2 regions of the Rhodococcus sp. NPDC047139 genome follow, and region 2 is predicted to be linked to the other one. Evidence: riboswitches for the same ligand, from Rfam matches in the RefSeq annotation. Region 2 holds a riboswitch; the other holds the start of a gene.

Region 1 (6,333 bases), on a different contig from region 2:
GGTGCCGGAACCGGAGGTCGAGACGATGCCGCTGCACAGTGGCTTCGCTGCCTCGTGGCCGTCCTTGCGCACCTTGCCGGTGCGGATGCTGCTCGACACCGCGAACGTCCTCGGGGCGAACGGTCCCACCGGGTGGTGGCGCGACCGCCCCGGAGCGACGAGCGTTCTGCTTGCCGACCTCGCGGCCGTGCTGCCCCGCACGGTCGAATTCTCGGACGGATCGTTCGGGTGGGTTCCCCGCGTCGAGGCGGTGCTCGAAGGGCAGGCCCGCGGTGCGACGATCGATGACGTCCGCATTCCCGTGCACACCGCGAACGGTAGCGGCGACGACGAACTGGCCCGGCTCGCCGAGACCACGGCGACCGCGCTCGACCCCGGGGTGACGGTCGTGGTCACCGCCGACCGAGGGCTGCGCGCGCGGTTACCGGAGGGCACGATCGCGATGTCGCCGTCGGATGTCCTGTCCTGGCTGTAGCCGCACCGATCAGGCCGGCAGGGCCGCCTTCAGTGCCTCCGATCAGGCCGGCAGGGCCGCCTTCAGTGCCTCCGATCAGGCCGGCAGGGCCGCCTTCAGTGCCTCCGCTGCTGCCCGCGGATCGGAGGCCTTCGTGATCGCTCGCACCACCGCAACGCGCGTGGCACCTGCGTCCAGCACCTCGGGAAGTCGCTCGAGATCGATGCCGCCGATCGCGAACCACGGGCGTGCCGGCTGCGACTGCGCGACCTCGCGCGTCACCTCCAATCCCGCGGCGGTACGGCCCGGTTTGGTCGGTGTGTCCCAAACCGGCCCGGAGGCGAAGTAGTCCACGCCCTCCTCGATGTCGGCGAGCGCGGCCTGCGCCCGGCTCGACGTCGAGCGGCCGATGACGATCTCGTCGCCGAGGATCTGCCGCGCGTGCCGCACCGGCAGGTCGCCCTGGCCGAGGTGCAGGATGTCGGCGCCGGCCGCGAGTGCGATGTCGGCCCGGTCGTTGACGGCGAGAAGCGCTCCGTGGCGAGCACACGCCGCACCGATGACCTCGAGGGCGGCGAGTTCCTCACGTGCCTCGAGGCGTCCGAACTTCTTCTCGCCGGCCGAGTCCTTGTCACGCAATTGGACGATGTCGACCCCGCCGGCGAGCGCCTCCTCGACGAACCGCGCGAGATCGCCGGTGTCGCGGCGGGCGTCGGTGCACAGATACAACCGGGCGGTCGCGAGTCGGCCGCGCGGGTCGGGGTGGTTGCCGCGATAGGTGGTCACGAACAAGACGGTAGCCTCTAGGGAGAAGGTGACGACACGGGAGTCCCGGGGATCGCGGGGCTGAGAGGGGGCTTGCCGGCCCCGACCGTTATGACCTGACCCGGATCATGCCGGCGCAGGGAGTGAGGGGGAACAGTGGCGACTGTGGCCGTCGTGGGTGGCGGAGTGATCGGACTGTCGATCGCCTGGCGCGCAGCACGAGCAGGGCACATTGTGACCGTCCACGACCCGAATCCGGGTGGTGGAGCCTCGTGGGTGGCCGGCGGAATGCTGGCACCGTTGTCCGAGGGCTGGCCAGGTGAGGATCACGTCCTGTCGCTGGGTGCGGCCTCGCTCGACCGCTGGCCCGGTTTCGCGGATGCGCTGCGCGCGGAAACCGAGGTGGACGTGTTCACCGCCGAGGCGTCCCTGACCCTCGCGCTCGACGCGGCGGACGCCGCCGACCTGCGGACCGTGGCCGAATGGGTCCAGGCGAGGGGGCACGAGATGCGGTTGCTCTCGCGTTCCGAGATCCGTGAACTCGAACCTTCTCTCGGGCCGCGTGTCCGCCTGGGATTGCTCGCCCCCACCGAAATGTCGGTGGACAACCGGGCGCTCGTCGACGCACTACGCGTAGCGGCCACCGAATCCGGTGTGCGTTTCTCGGATGCCGTGGTGCACGATCTCGCCGACCTTCGCGACGACCAGTTGGTGCTCGCGGCCGGTGCGGCGTCGGCGCGATTGTGGCCCGGACTTCCGGTGCGACCGGTCAAAGGGGAGATCCTGCGTCTGCGGGTGCGGCCGGGCGCGACTCCGCCGCCGCAGCGGACGGTGCGTGCGAGCGTGCACGGGCGACCCGCCTATCTGGTTCCCCGCCACGACGGTCTCGTGGTCGGTGCGACGCAGTACGAGGCATCCGACACGCAGGTCACGGTGGCGGGAGTGCGCGATCTGATATCCGATGCCGAGACGGTCTTCCCGGCGCTCGGTGAGTACGAACTGTTCGATGCGAGTGCGGGACTGCGCCCGATGACCCCGGACAACCTGCCGCTCATCGGCCGGCTCTCCGATCGCGTGATCGCCGCGACCGGGCACGGTCGCAACGGGGTGCTGCTGACCCCGCTCACCGTCGACGCGGTGCTCGCCGAACTCGGCGGGCAGTCGCTCTCCGACGCGAAGCACGCCTGTCCCCGACGAATTACGGAAGCGAGTGTGGGATGACGAACGAGGTGTCCGTGGGTATCACCGTCAACGGTGAGGACAAGTACTACGACACGGCGCCGACCGTGTCGCAGTTGCTGAACGAACTCGGTCTGCCCGAGAAGGGGATCGCGGTCGCCGTCGACGGCGTCGTGTTCCCGCGTGGACGCTGGTCGGAACCGGTCGGCCGTGGTGCGACCATCGAGATTCTCACGGCGGTGCAGGGTGGCTGAGACGTACGATTCCGGCGCCGATCTGCCGAAGCTGACCATCGGCGGCCGCACCTTCGGGTCGCGGCTGATCACCGGTACGGGCGGCGCGGCGAACCTGGCCGTGCTCGAGGAAGCACTCGTCGCGTCGGGCACCGAGCTCACCACCGTCGCGATGCGCCGCGTCGACGCGGCGTCCGGGACCGGTGTCCTCGACCTGCTGCGCCGCCTCGGAATCGAGCCGCTACCGAACACCGCCGGTTGCCGCGGCGCGAAGGAAGCGGTGCTGACCGCGCAACTCGGCCGGGAGGCGCTCGAAACCGACTGGGTGAAACTCGAGGTCATCGCCGACGAGCGCACCCTGCTTCCCGACGCCATCGAACTCGTTTCCGCAGCAGAGCAACTCGTCGACGACGGATTCGTCGTCCTGCCCTACACCACCGACGATCCGGTTCTCGCACGACGGCTCGAGGATGTCGGCTGCGCCGCAGTGATGCCCCTCGGTTCGCCTATCGGCACCGGCCTCGGTATCTCGAACCCGCATCACATCGAGATGATCGTCGAAGCGGCGGGCGTACCGGTGATCCTCGACGCCGGGATCGGCACTGCGTCCGATGCCGCACTCGCGATGGAGCTCGGATGCGACGCAGTCCTGCTCGCCACCGCCGTCACCCGCGCGAAGGATCCTGCGCTGATGGCCTCGGCGATGCGGCACGCCGTCGACGCAGGTTTCCGTGCGCGGCATGCCGGACGGATCCCGAAGCGCTTCTGGGCGCAGGCATCATCGCCTCTGGAGCCGTGACGGGCCGGGTCCGGCTCGCCGAGCGGACCGGCCGTCCGAGCATTCCGGTCACGACGGCAGTGTTCGTCCTCCGACGGCGCTGCGTCACACGGTGTGTCGGACGGTAGGCGCGGGATCGGCTCCTGCCCGGCCGCACGTAGGGTAGGGCGCATGATCGAAGTGACCGGCTTGACCAAGACCTTCGGGTCCACGACCGCGGTCGACGACCTGACGTTCACGGTTCGCCCCGGCATCGTCACCGGCTTCCTCGGCCCCAACGGGGCAGGGAAGTCCACCACGATGCGCATGATCCTGGGGCTGGACCGGCCGACCTCGGGAACCGCATTGATCGAAGGCAAGCCGTATCGCCAACTGACGCGGCCGCTCACGACGGTCGGGGCCCTGCTCGACGCGAAATGGGTGCATCCCAATCGGTCCGCGCGCTCCCATCTCGCATGGTTGGCGGCGTCGAACGGCCTGCCTTCCTCGCGGGTGGACGAGGTCCTGCGGCAGGTGGGCCTGACGGAGGTCGCAGGTAAGCGCGCGGGCGGCTTCTCCCTCGGTATGTCGCAGCGGCTCGGTCTCGCCGCAGCACTGCTCGGGAACCCGCGAGTGCTGCTGTTCGACGAACCTGTCAACGGTCTCGACCCCGAGGGCATCATGTGGATCCGGCGCTTCATGCAGGCGCTGGCCGCTGAAGGCCGCACGGTGCTCGTGTCCAGCCACCTGCTGTCGGAGATGGCGCAGACCGCCGACCATCTGGTCGTCATCGGTCGCGGACGGCTCATCGCGGATACCTCGGTGAAGGAGTTCGTCGACCGGGCAGCGGACTCGTTCGTCGTGGTGCGCAGTCCCCAACTCGAGCAACTGCGTACGGCTCTCACCGAAGGCGGGTACAGCGTCCGGGAGGACGACGGTGCCCTGCACGTCGCGGGAGCCCGGGCGGCGGAGATCGGGGAGCTCGCTGCGGCACGGTCGATCGTGCTGCACGAACTCACCGGCCGTGACGCCTCGCTCGAGGAAGCGTTCATGAAACTCACCGGTGGCGAGGTCGAGTACCACGGCTCCGGAGCCGACGACGTCATGAAGGGTGGGCTGTGATGAGCACGGCGCTCGATACGCTGCGGGCCGAACGGATCAAGCTCACGACGGTGCAGTCACCGCTGTGGTGCACCGTCGTGATCGTGGCCCTGGGGCTGGGGCTGGCCGCGATTCTCGGATCGGTCTCACGCGCCTCGGTGGGATTGGACGACGACATGGGACGCTTCTATCCCACCGTGGATGCCGCAGTCAGCGGCGTCACCGGTTTCGGCGTGCTGGTCCTCATGATCCTCGCCGCCCTGTCGGTCACGAGCGAGTACCGCTTCGGGGTCATCCGCACGACCTTCCAGGCCACTCCGAACCGTCCTCTGCTGCTGACGATGAAAGCCCTGCTCATCGGCGTTTTCGGAGCCGTGCTGACGCTTGTGGTCTCGCTCGGAGCCTTCTATCTCGCGAAGACGTTGGCCGGACCGGATGCCGGTCGGGAGCTCGTGCTCAGCGGGGACACGGCCTGGCGTGCGGTCTACGGCACGTCGATCTACGCGCTGCTGTGTGTCTTCCTCGCGATCGGTGTCGGCACACTGCTGCGGCAGTCCGCGGGCACGATTGCCCTGCTCATGCTGTGGCCGCTGCTCCTCGAGTCGTTGTTCGCGCTGTTCGGCTCGGTGGGGCGCGAGATTCAGCCGTTCCTGCCGTTCGCGAACGCGAACAACTTCCTCGGTATGAGTCAGGGAATCGAATTCCACTGGGGTCCTTGGGGATCGATCGTGTACTTCGCTGCCTTCTCGCTTCTGGTGTTCGCTGTTTCGCTCGTGGTGGTCGACCGCCGCGACGCGTGAGCTCCGCACCGCCCGCACTGCGCCGCCCGGATTGCCGGTGCGGCGCAGTGCTTTTTTTGTACTCTCGAACGATGGCACGGGTGGAGGCGAAGTACGGCATGCGGGGAGCGACTCTGATCGCCGCCGGGGTGCTCCTGCTCTCGGGATGTTCCGAAGGGGTGGCGCAACCCCCATCGCTGGATCCGTCCGCGCTGGCCGACTCCGTGCAGATCGATGCCGTCACGGGGCACCTCGCGGAACTCGAACGGATCGCCGGCGAGAACGGTGGCAACCGCGCGCTCGGTACCTCGGGTTACGACGCGAGCGTCGACTACATCGCCGGCGCCCTCCGGGGTGCCGGATTCGATGTGCAGACACCGGACTTCGACGCCACGCTGTTCGAGGTCGAGAACGAGCAGCTCACCGTCGACGGCGAGCCGATGGAGGTTCGTGCACTCGGCATGTCGCCGTCGACCGGGCCGGGCGGACTCACCGCGCGCGTCGTGCGGATCGCTCCCGACGAGACCCCTGGTTGTGAGCCGACGGATTACGACTCCGTCGACGCCGCCGGTGCCGTGGTCGTCGTCGATCGTGGAGTGTGCACCTTCGCCGTCAAGGAACAGGTTGCCGCCGACCGGGGAGCGGCCGGGTTGCTCGTCGCCAACAACGAGGACGGGCCGCTCGCCGCCGCCGGACTCGGTGCCGATGCACGGCCCCGGATCCCGGTGGGCGGCGTCGCCGGGACGGACGCGGATCGCCTTGCCGCCGCGTCCACCGTCACGATGACACTCGAGACCCGCACCGAGGAACAGCGTTCGCGCAATGTGATCGCCCAGACCCGTACCGGTTCGACCGACGACGTGGTCGTCGTCGGCGCGCACCTCGACAGCGTCCCCGAGGGGCCGGGCATCAACGACAACGGAACCGGGGTGGCCGCCGTCCTCGAGACCGCGCTGCAACTCGGCAGCGCACCGGGTGCGACGAACGCCGTGCGGTTCGCGTTCTGGGGCGCCGAGGAGGTCGGGCTGGTCGGGTCGAGCAGGTACGTCGAGTCGCTGTCCGACG
Region 2 (6,333 bases):
TCGAACATCGACGTCACGATATTGGCGCCGACCCTGCCTCCGCTGATGTGGTCGAGCGACGCAAGCATCCGTGCGGCGTGGAACGGCGTGAAGAAGCTGGCCGAGATCGTGGTGACCAGACCGATCCGTTCGGTAGCGCGCGCCATCGCCGACAGCGCGGTCAGCGGTTCGAGGAACCAGGTGGTACCGGCCGTGTACTTCGGATCGACGCTGTGCCCGTCGGCGAAGAAGACCGCGTCGAAGCATCCGCGTTCGGCGGTGCGGGCCAGTTCCTCGAAATAGGTGATGTCGCCGATGCGTTCGGCAGCGGAATCCGGGTGGCGCCATGCCGACGAGTGGTGGCCCACCCCGTACAGAAAGGCATTCAGGTGGAGGGTGCGCGGACCGGCCATCAGTCCATCACCAGCCCTCCGTCGACCACCAGGTTCTGCCCGGTGACTGCCCGCGACCAGTCGGATGCGAAGAACAGCACCGCTGCCGCGAAATCCTCGGGAGTGGTCACCTTCCGCAGCGGCGTCGACGACGCGATCAGGTCGAACACCTCCTCCGGGGTCGCCGACGATGCGTCGGTCGTGCGGAGCAGACCGCCGGAGACCATGTTGACGCGGATACCGTCGGGTCCGAGATCGGCGGCGAAGGTGCGGGTCAGCGACAACAGTGCCGCCTTGGCTGCGGTGTAGTCGTGGTACGGGACCACCGGGTGCTGGAACAGGTTGGTTCCGATGTTCACGATGCTGCCGCCCCCGGCCTCCCGCATGCCCGGCAAAGCTGCCTGGATGACGTTGACCGCTCCCCCGACGACGCCGTCGAACTGGGTTCCGAAGTCGGCGTATCCGATCTCGTCGGCCTTGGCGCGCGCGTCACCGTTGAACGAGAAGTCCGGCAGGGCATTGTTGACGACCGTCGTGACGGGTCGTCCGAAGTGCTCGCGGGCGCGGTCGAACAACGACACGACTTCGGTGCGGTCGGTGACGTCGGCCCGAATGGCGATGGCGCGGTCGCGTCCGATCTCGTCGGCCAGTTCGTGCGCGCTCTCACCGCTGGTCCGGTAGTCGAGAACGACTGCGGCCCCTTCCTCGGCGAATGCCTGCGCGAGGCTGTAACCGAGGCCACGCCCGGCACCGGTCACGAGGACGATCCGGTTCTGCAATGACGACATTCTTGTACCTTCCCTGGGTCGGGAAGGGTGCGTGACAGCGACAGACCTGTGTCCTGTCGCCGGCTCGGCATCCCTTCGCTCGCATAATCGAGATCAGGTTCGACGGGTGTTCTCTCAGCCGTTTCCGGCACCCCGTGTCGAGTCCTGGGCACAGGCTACACCCGAGGTGGAGCACATTCGACAACCGAGCGCGTGTGCATTCACGAGATCGTCACACGACAGACTCGGGGTGTTAGCCGCACGGAGTTAGAAATGGACCATTCCCGGTCCCGACCCGTGAAAGGAGATTCCGACGCACACGCCGGCCCCTCAGAACGCTTCCTATGTCTCCCGTTCTCAGCACCTCGGAGACGTCTCACCGCGTGAGCGCACCGCGCTCCGCACACCCGCGACCCGCCAGGAGTCCGTGTGGTTCGAGGGTCGCTACGCGATCCCGATCACGACGACCACACCTCACGAGGCGCAGGTCGAGGATCTTTTGTTCCTGCGCCGGGTACTCGACCGTGCGCGGATCGACTACCTCCTCGTGCGCGACGACAGTCCGCGTCCGATTCTGGCGATCGACCGGTCCGATCGGAAGCGACTGCACGCCGCTGTCGCCGAAGGATGTGCCGACGAACCCTTCTATTCGAAGGCCGTGGGGACGAAACGGCGCCCGGTTCCGGTGGCGGACGGGCACCTCTCACGAAACAAGAAGGACCGGGTGTTCCGGGTGTTCCGGCCGCGGTTCGAACCGACCAGCGGGTTGCGCTACGGACCGTCGAACGGTGTGCAGATCGAACTGTGGACCTACACCGACGACGAAGTGATCATGCCTCGCCCGAACGCCCTCACCCGCACGATCGCACTGCGCGACGAGATGCGACGAACGACGGTCGAACGGTACGGACAGCTCTGGCCCACCATCGAAGGCATGTTCGACCGGCATCCGGGAGACATACCGTTCGAGATCGACCTGGTCTTCTCCTGGGTCGACGGGTCGTCGAAGTCGTTCCAGGCCAGGCGCGCGAAGCTGATGCAGAACTATGTCGTCGGTGAAGGCGACGATTCACCTGCACGCTATCGCCACATCAACGAACTCAAGTACGCACTGAGGTCGGTGCACATGTACGCGCCGTGGGTGCGGCGGATCTTCGTCGCGACCGACTCGCCGCGACCCGCCTGGCTCGCCGACGACCCGCGCGTGACGTTCGTACGCAGCGAGGAGTTCTTCGCCGATCCGTCCGTGTTACCGACACACAACTCCATGGCGGTCGAGTCGCAGCTGCATCATATTCCCGGATTGTCCGAGCACTTCCTCTACTCGAACGATGATATGTTCTTCGGTCGCCGGGTGAGCCCGAGCCTGTTCTTCTCCGGCGGAGGCGTAAGCAAGTTCATCGAGTGGGACGTGCGCATCGGGCTCGGCCGGAACCATGCCGCGCGCAGCGGATTCGAGAACTCCGCGCGCATGAACCGTAAGCTTCTGCAAGATCGGTTCGGAATCACCATCACTCGGCACCTCGAACACACTCCCGTTCCGCTGCGCAGGTCGATCATGGCGGAGATGGAGGCGGAGTTCGCGAACGAGTTCGCAGCAACGGCGGCGAGCCCCTTCCGAGCTGCCGACAACATCTCGGTGACGAATTCCTTCTACCACTACTACGCGCTGATGACCGGTCGTGCGGTCCAGCAGACCGCGGCGAGGGTGGAGTATGTCGACACCACGGCGAAATCCGGGCTGCGTCGGCTCGACACGCTCCTGACTCGACGCAACATGGACCTCCTCTGCCTCAACGACGGCAGCAGGCCCGAGGTCGACCTGGAGTTGCGCACCGCGAAGGTGACACAATTCCTCGAGCGGTACTATCCGATTCCGGCGCCCTGGGAAACCGGCTGTCCCGGCTGACCTTCCGACTCGACGGGCGCTTCCCTCCCCCGGCCTGATGTCGTCAGACGCGAACCGTGATGTCGGGGTTGTCGGGAATGCGGATGCCGGCTTCGGCGAGGAGTCGTGCGGCGTCCTCGGCCGTGTGGGGCTCCCCGGTGGTGGCGTAGCTACCACTGGGCACCACCGAATGGACGATCGTGTCCGGATAAACGTGCACCAGGTTGAATCCCTGCGCGCCGTCGTGCCCGCGCTGCGAGCCGACCGGAACGTTGAGGTCCTGCGTGTAACAGGTGGACGAGGCGACGGACACCGGGATGCCCGCGAAGGTCGCCGAGGTCGAATAGTGCAGGTGGCCGCCGAGGATCGTACGCACATCGGTGTCGCGCAGCACCTCGGCGAGGCCGGCCTGGTCGCGTAGTTCGACGAGGACGGCCATGTCGAAGACGCTGGGCACCGGTGGATGATGCAGTGCGAGAACGGTACCGAACGGTGCGGGCGTGGAGAGTTCGTCGGCCAGCCAGTCGAGTTGCTCGGCAGATACCTCGCCGTGGTGATAACCCGGAACCGAAGTGTCGAGCGCGATGATTCGCAGTCCGCCGACCATGTGGACTTCGTCGATGGGCGCGCCGATGGGCGCTGCGTCCAGCAGTTCTTCCCGGAAAACGGCCCGGTCGTCATGGTTACCCATGGCCCAGACGATCTCGGCGCCGAGCGCTGCTGCCAGCGGTTCGACAAGCCCGCGAAGCTTGCGGTAGGCGTCGGGTTGACCGCGATCGGCGAGGTCTCCGGTGAATACCAAGGCGTCGGGACGGACCTGTGACGCACGAATGTCCTCGAGAATCAGGCCGAGGCGGGTGTCGGCGTCGACAGTGCCGTAGAGGAGCTCGTTGCCACCGACGAGATGGGTGTCGGTGAGGTGGAGAAGCGTGTGGGAAGGTCTGGGATATTCGGCTGTTCGCTCAGGGGCTGGAGAGCTGCCCATGATCTCTCACTTCCATTCGCCCGTTTCGGGGGCACTCGACCGTCATCAACCGTAGCGACTCCGTTTCGACTGCTCCACGATTTCTGCATCACATCACGACCTCGAACCCGTGCAGAACGGTGGGCTACCAGGCGGTGACCTGCAGAAACGAGCAGAGGTGCGAAGCCTGGTGATCTAGGTCACAATGGATGATCGTCTGCGGGCCGGTCGTCCTCGCCCACCGCCCGCCCGAGGGCGTCCCGCAGCACGGCATCGACCTCGTCGCCCGGATTCATCGGCACTGTGTGGTGGGTACCGGAGGAGAGGTTGACGGCCCGGCAGGACGGCAGTGCAGCCTGCGCCGCCCGCGCCACCCTCGCCGGATCGTGCACTTTCCCGAACGGAGCAAGAACGACCGTGGTGCCCACCGGCAAGTGGGCCAGGGCCTCGGCATCGGGGCGCCGAGGCACGATCGTCCTCCCGGTCGGGAAACTCGCAGCGCCGAGCGCCATCAGAGTGACCCAGTCGGGATCGAGTTGCGCCCCTCGGGTTTCCCACGCGAGGAAGGCGCGTTCGCGAGCAATGGTGGGCCGGAGGAGGATCGGCAGCGCGCGAAGAAGGTATCCGAATCGCATTCCGGCGAAGCACGAGTTGGGGTCGAGCAGGACGAGTTGCTCCACTCGGCCGGGAGCCCGGAGGGTCGACGCGAGCGCGATCATCGCGCCGTAGGAATGACCGACGAGCGCATACCGAGCCGCACCGAGAGCGTCGGCGACGGAACCGAGCCATTCGAGCAGGTCGTCGACGTTGCGGACAGGATCGCCGGAGGCGACGCTGCGTCCGGCATCGCCGATGAGGTCGACGGCCAGGACCCGATGAGTCTCCCCCAGCGCGGCGACGTTGGCGAACCAGACCATGGAGGTCGCTCCGGCGCCGGGGAGGAGCAGCACCGGAGGACCCTCGGGTGGACCGAATTCGGTGACGCGGGTGGTACCGAAACGAGAAGGAAGATCGTGAATAATGCTGCCGCGCGGCCACTTCGCCAGGAGTGAGTCGTATGCGGCGTAGAAGGCACGGCCCTCGGCCGTGTCGACGAAGGGTATGCGGGGTGACCGGAGCATCGGAACCTCCACCGTCGAATATCTCGATAATCGAGATACTAGGCGGGTGAGTAGACTCTGTCGAGAGGTGAGGTGTGATGGCGGAATACGACAGCAGACTCGACATGGTTCATCGATTGCGCGCGCTCACGCTGCAACTCGACCTTCTCGGTGCCGAATTCGCGCAGGAGCACGGTTTGCACCCCACCGATCTCCGAGCACTGATCGGTCTCCTGGACCGGGAGCGAGCGGGCGAGCTCGCGACGCCCGGGTGGCTGGCCGAACACCTCCGTCTGAACACCGCCTCGGTCACAGCTCTCGTCGATCGGCTCGAAAAGGCGGGCCACGTGCAACGCGACCGCGACAGCAAAGACCGGCGACGTGTCATCCTGCGCGTCACGCCCGCCGCCGAGAAGCTCGGATGGGACTTCTTCGGACCGCTCATCGCCCAGGCATCAGATGCGCTCGAAACCTTCTCCGCGGCCCGGCTGGACGCCGTGCGGGATTTCCTGGTCGCGATGACGGCAGCTGTGGAGTCCGCGCGCTCTCGTCAGCAGGACACCGAGCACTGAGGGAGCCAGAAAGGCTCGATCCCATCGAGGCGGCGCTACTCCCCGAGCGACGAGAATTCCTGTTAACTTCCTGCCCCATCCACATACTTGCAGGGGGATGGGCATGCACATACGTTCATGGGTCGCCGCGGCGCTCGCGGTCGCCTTCACGATCGCCGGGGCGGGAACGGCAGCGGCAGAGGAGCCCGCGCCACCTCCCCTGCCGGTAGGAAAGACATTCCTCGACGGCTTTGCACACGAATTCGGCGATCCGCACGGCAGCGCGCCCGGCACGAACGACTGGGACTGCGAGCCGTCGGAGGAACACCCCGATCCGGTGATCCTCGTCCACGGAACGGTGCTCAACCGTCAGAACAACTGGTCGTACCTCGGCCCCCTCCTCGCGAACGAGGGGTACTGCGTTTTCGCTCTCACTTACGGCAACCACGCCGACCTTCCGTGGCCGCTGAGCGCGGTCGGCGGTCTGCTCCCGATGCAGGAGAGCGCGCAGCAACTCTCCGGATTCGTCGACGAGGTACTCGCCGCAACCGGTGCGGAGAAGGTCGATCTGGTCGGACACTCGCAGGGCACGCTCATGCCCGTCTGGTACGTGAAGTTCCTGGGCGGCAACGAGAAGGTCGACGACTACGTCTCGCTCGGGCCGGTCTACGAAGGCAGCCACGCGTTCCTGC

Evidence for each region. Region 2 has a riboswitch for thiamine pyrophosphate ahead of ABZ789_RS07725 (3-oxoacyl-ACP reductase). Riboswitches for the same ligand answer to the same signal wherever they lie in the genome.
Region 1: linked by a shared signal. The riboswitch ahead of thiO (glycine oxidase ThiO) and the one ahead of ABZ789_RS07725 (3-oxoacyl-ACP reductase) in region 2 are both predicted to bind thiamine pyrophosphate.

Annotation. Positions count from the first base shown of each region.
Region 1 covers NZ_JBEYUH010000007.1:8,627-14,959, forward strand. Annotated here, with positions in the region: gene ABZ789_RS10815 (NUDIX hydrolase) at 1-475, shown strand, start outside; gene thiE (thiamine phosphate synthase) at 551-1,240, opposite strand; TPP riboswitch at 1,267-1,379, shown strand; gene thiO (glycine oxidase ThiO) at 1,385-2,440, shown strand; gene thiS (sulfur carrier protein ThiS) at 2,437-2,652, shown strand; gene ABZ789_RS10835 (thiazole synthase) at 2,645-3,430, shown strand; gene ABZ789_RS10840 (ABC transporter ATP-binding protein) at 3,581-4,510, shown strand; gene ABZ789_RS10845 (ABC transporter permease) at 4,510-5,289, shown strand; gene ABZ789_RS10850 (M20/M25/M40 family metallo-hydrolase) at 5,388-6,333, shown strand, end outside.
Region 2 covers NZ_JBEYUH010000005.1:62,056-68,388, forward strand. Annotated here, with positions in the region: gene ABZ789_RS07720 (LLM class flavin-dependent oxidoreductase) at 1-392, opposite strand, end outside; gene ABZ789_RS07725 (3-oxoacyl-ACP reductase) at 392-1,159, opposite strand; TPP riboswitch at 1,213-1,304, opposite strand; gene ABZ789_RS07730 (stealth family protein) at 1,566-3,047, shown strand; gene ABZ789_RS07735 (phosphodiesterase) at 3,091-4,011, opposite strand; gene ABZ789_RS07740 (alpha/beta fold hydrolase) at 4,191-5,111, opposite strand; gene ABZ789_RS07745 (MarR family transcriptional regulator) at 5,189-5,662, shown strand; gene ABZ789_RS07750 (alpha/beta fold hydrolase) at 5,766-6,333, shown strand, end outside.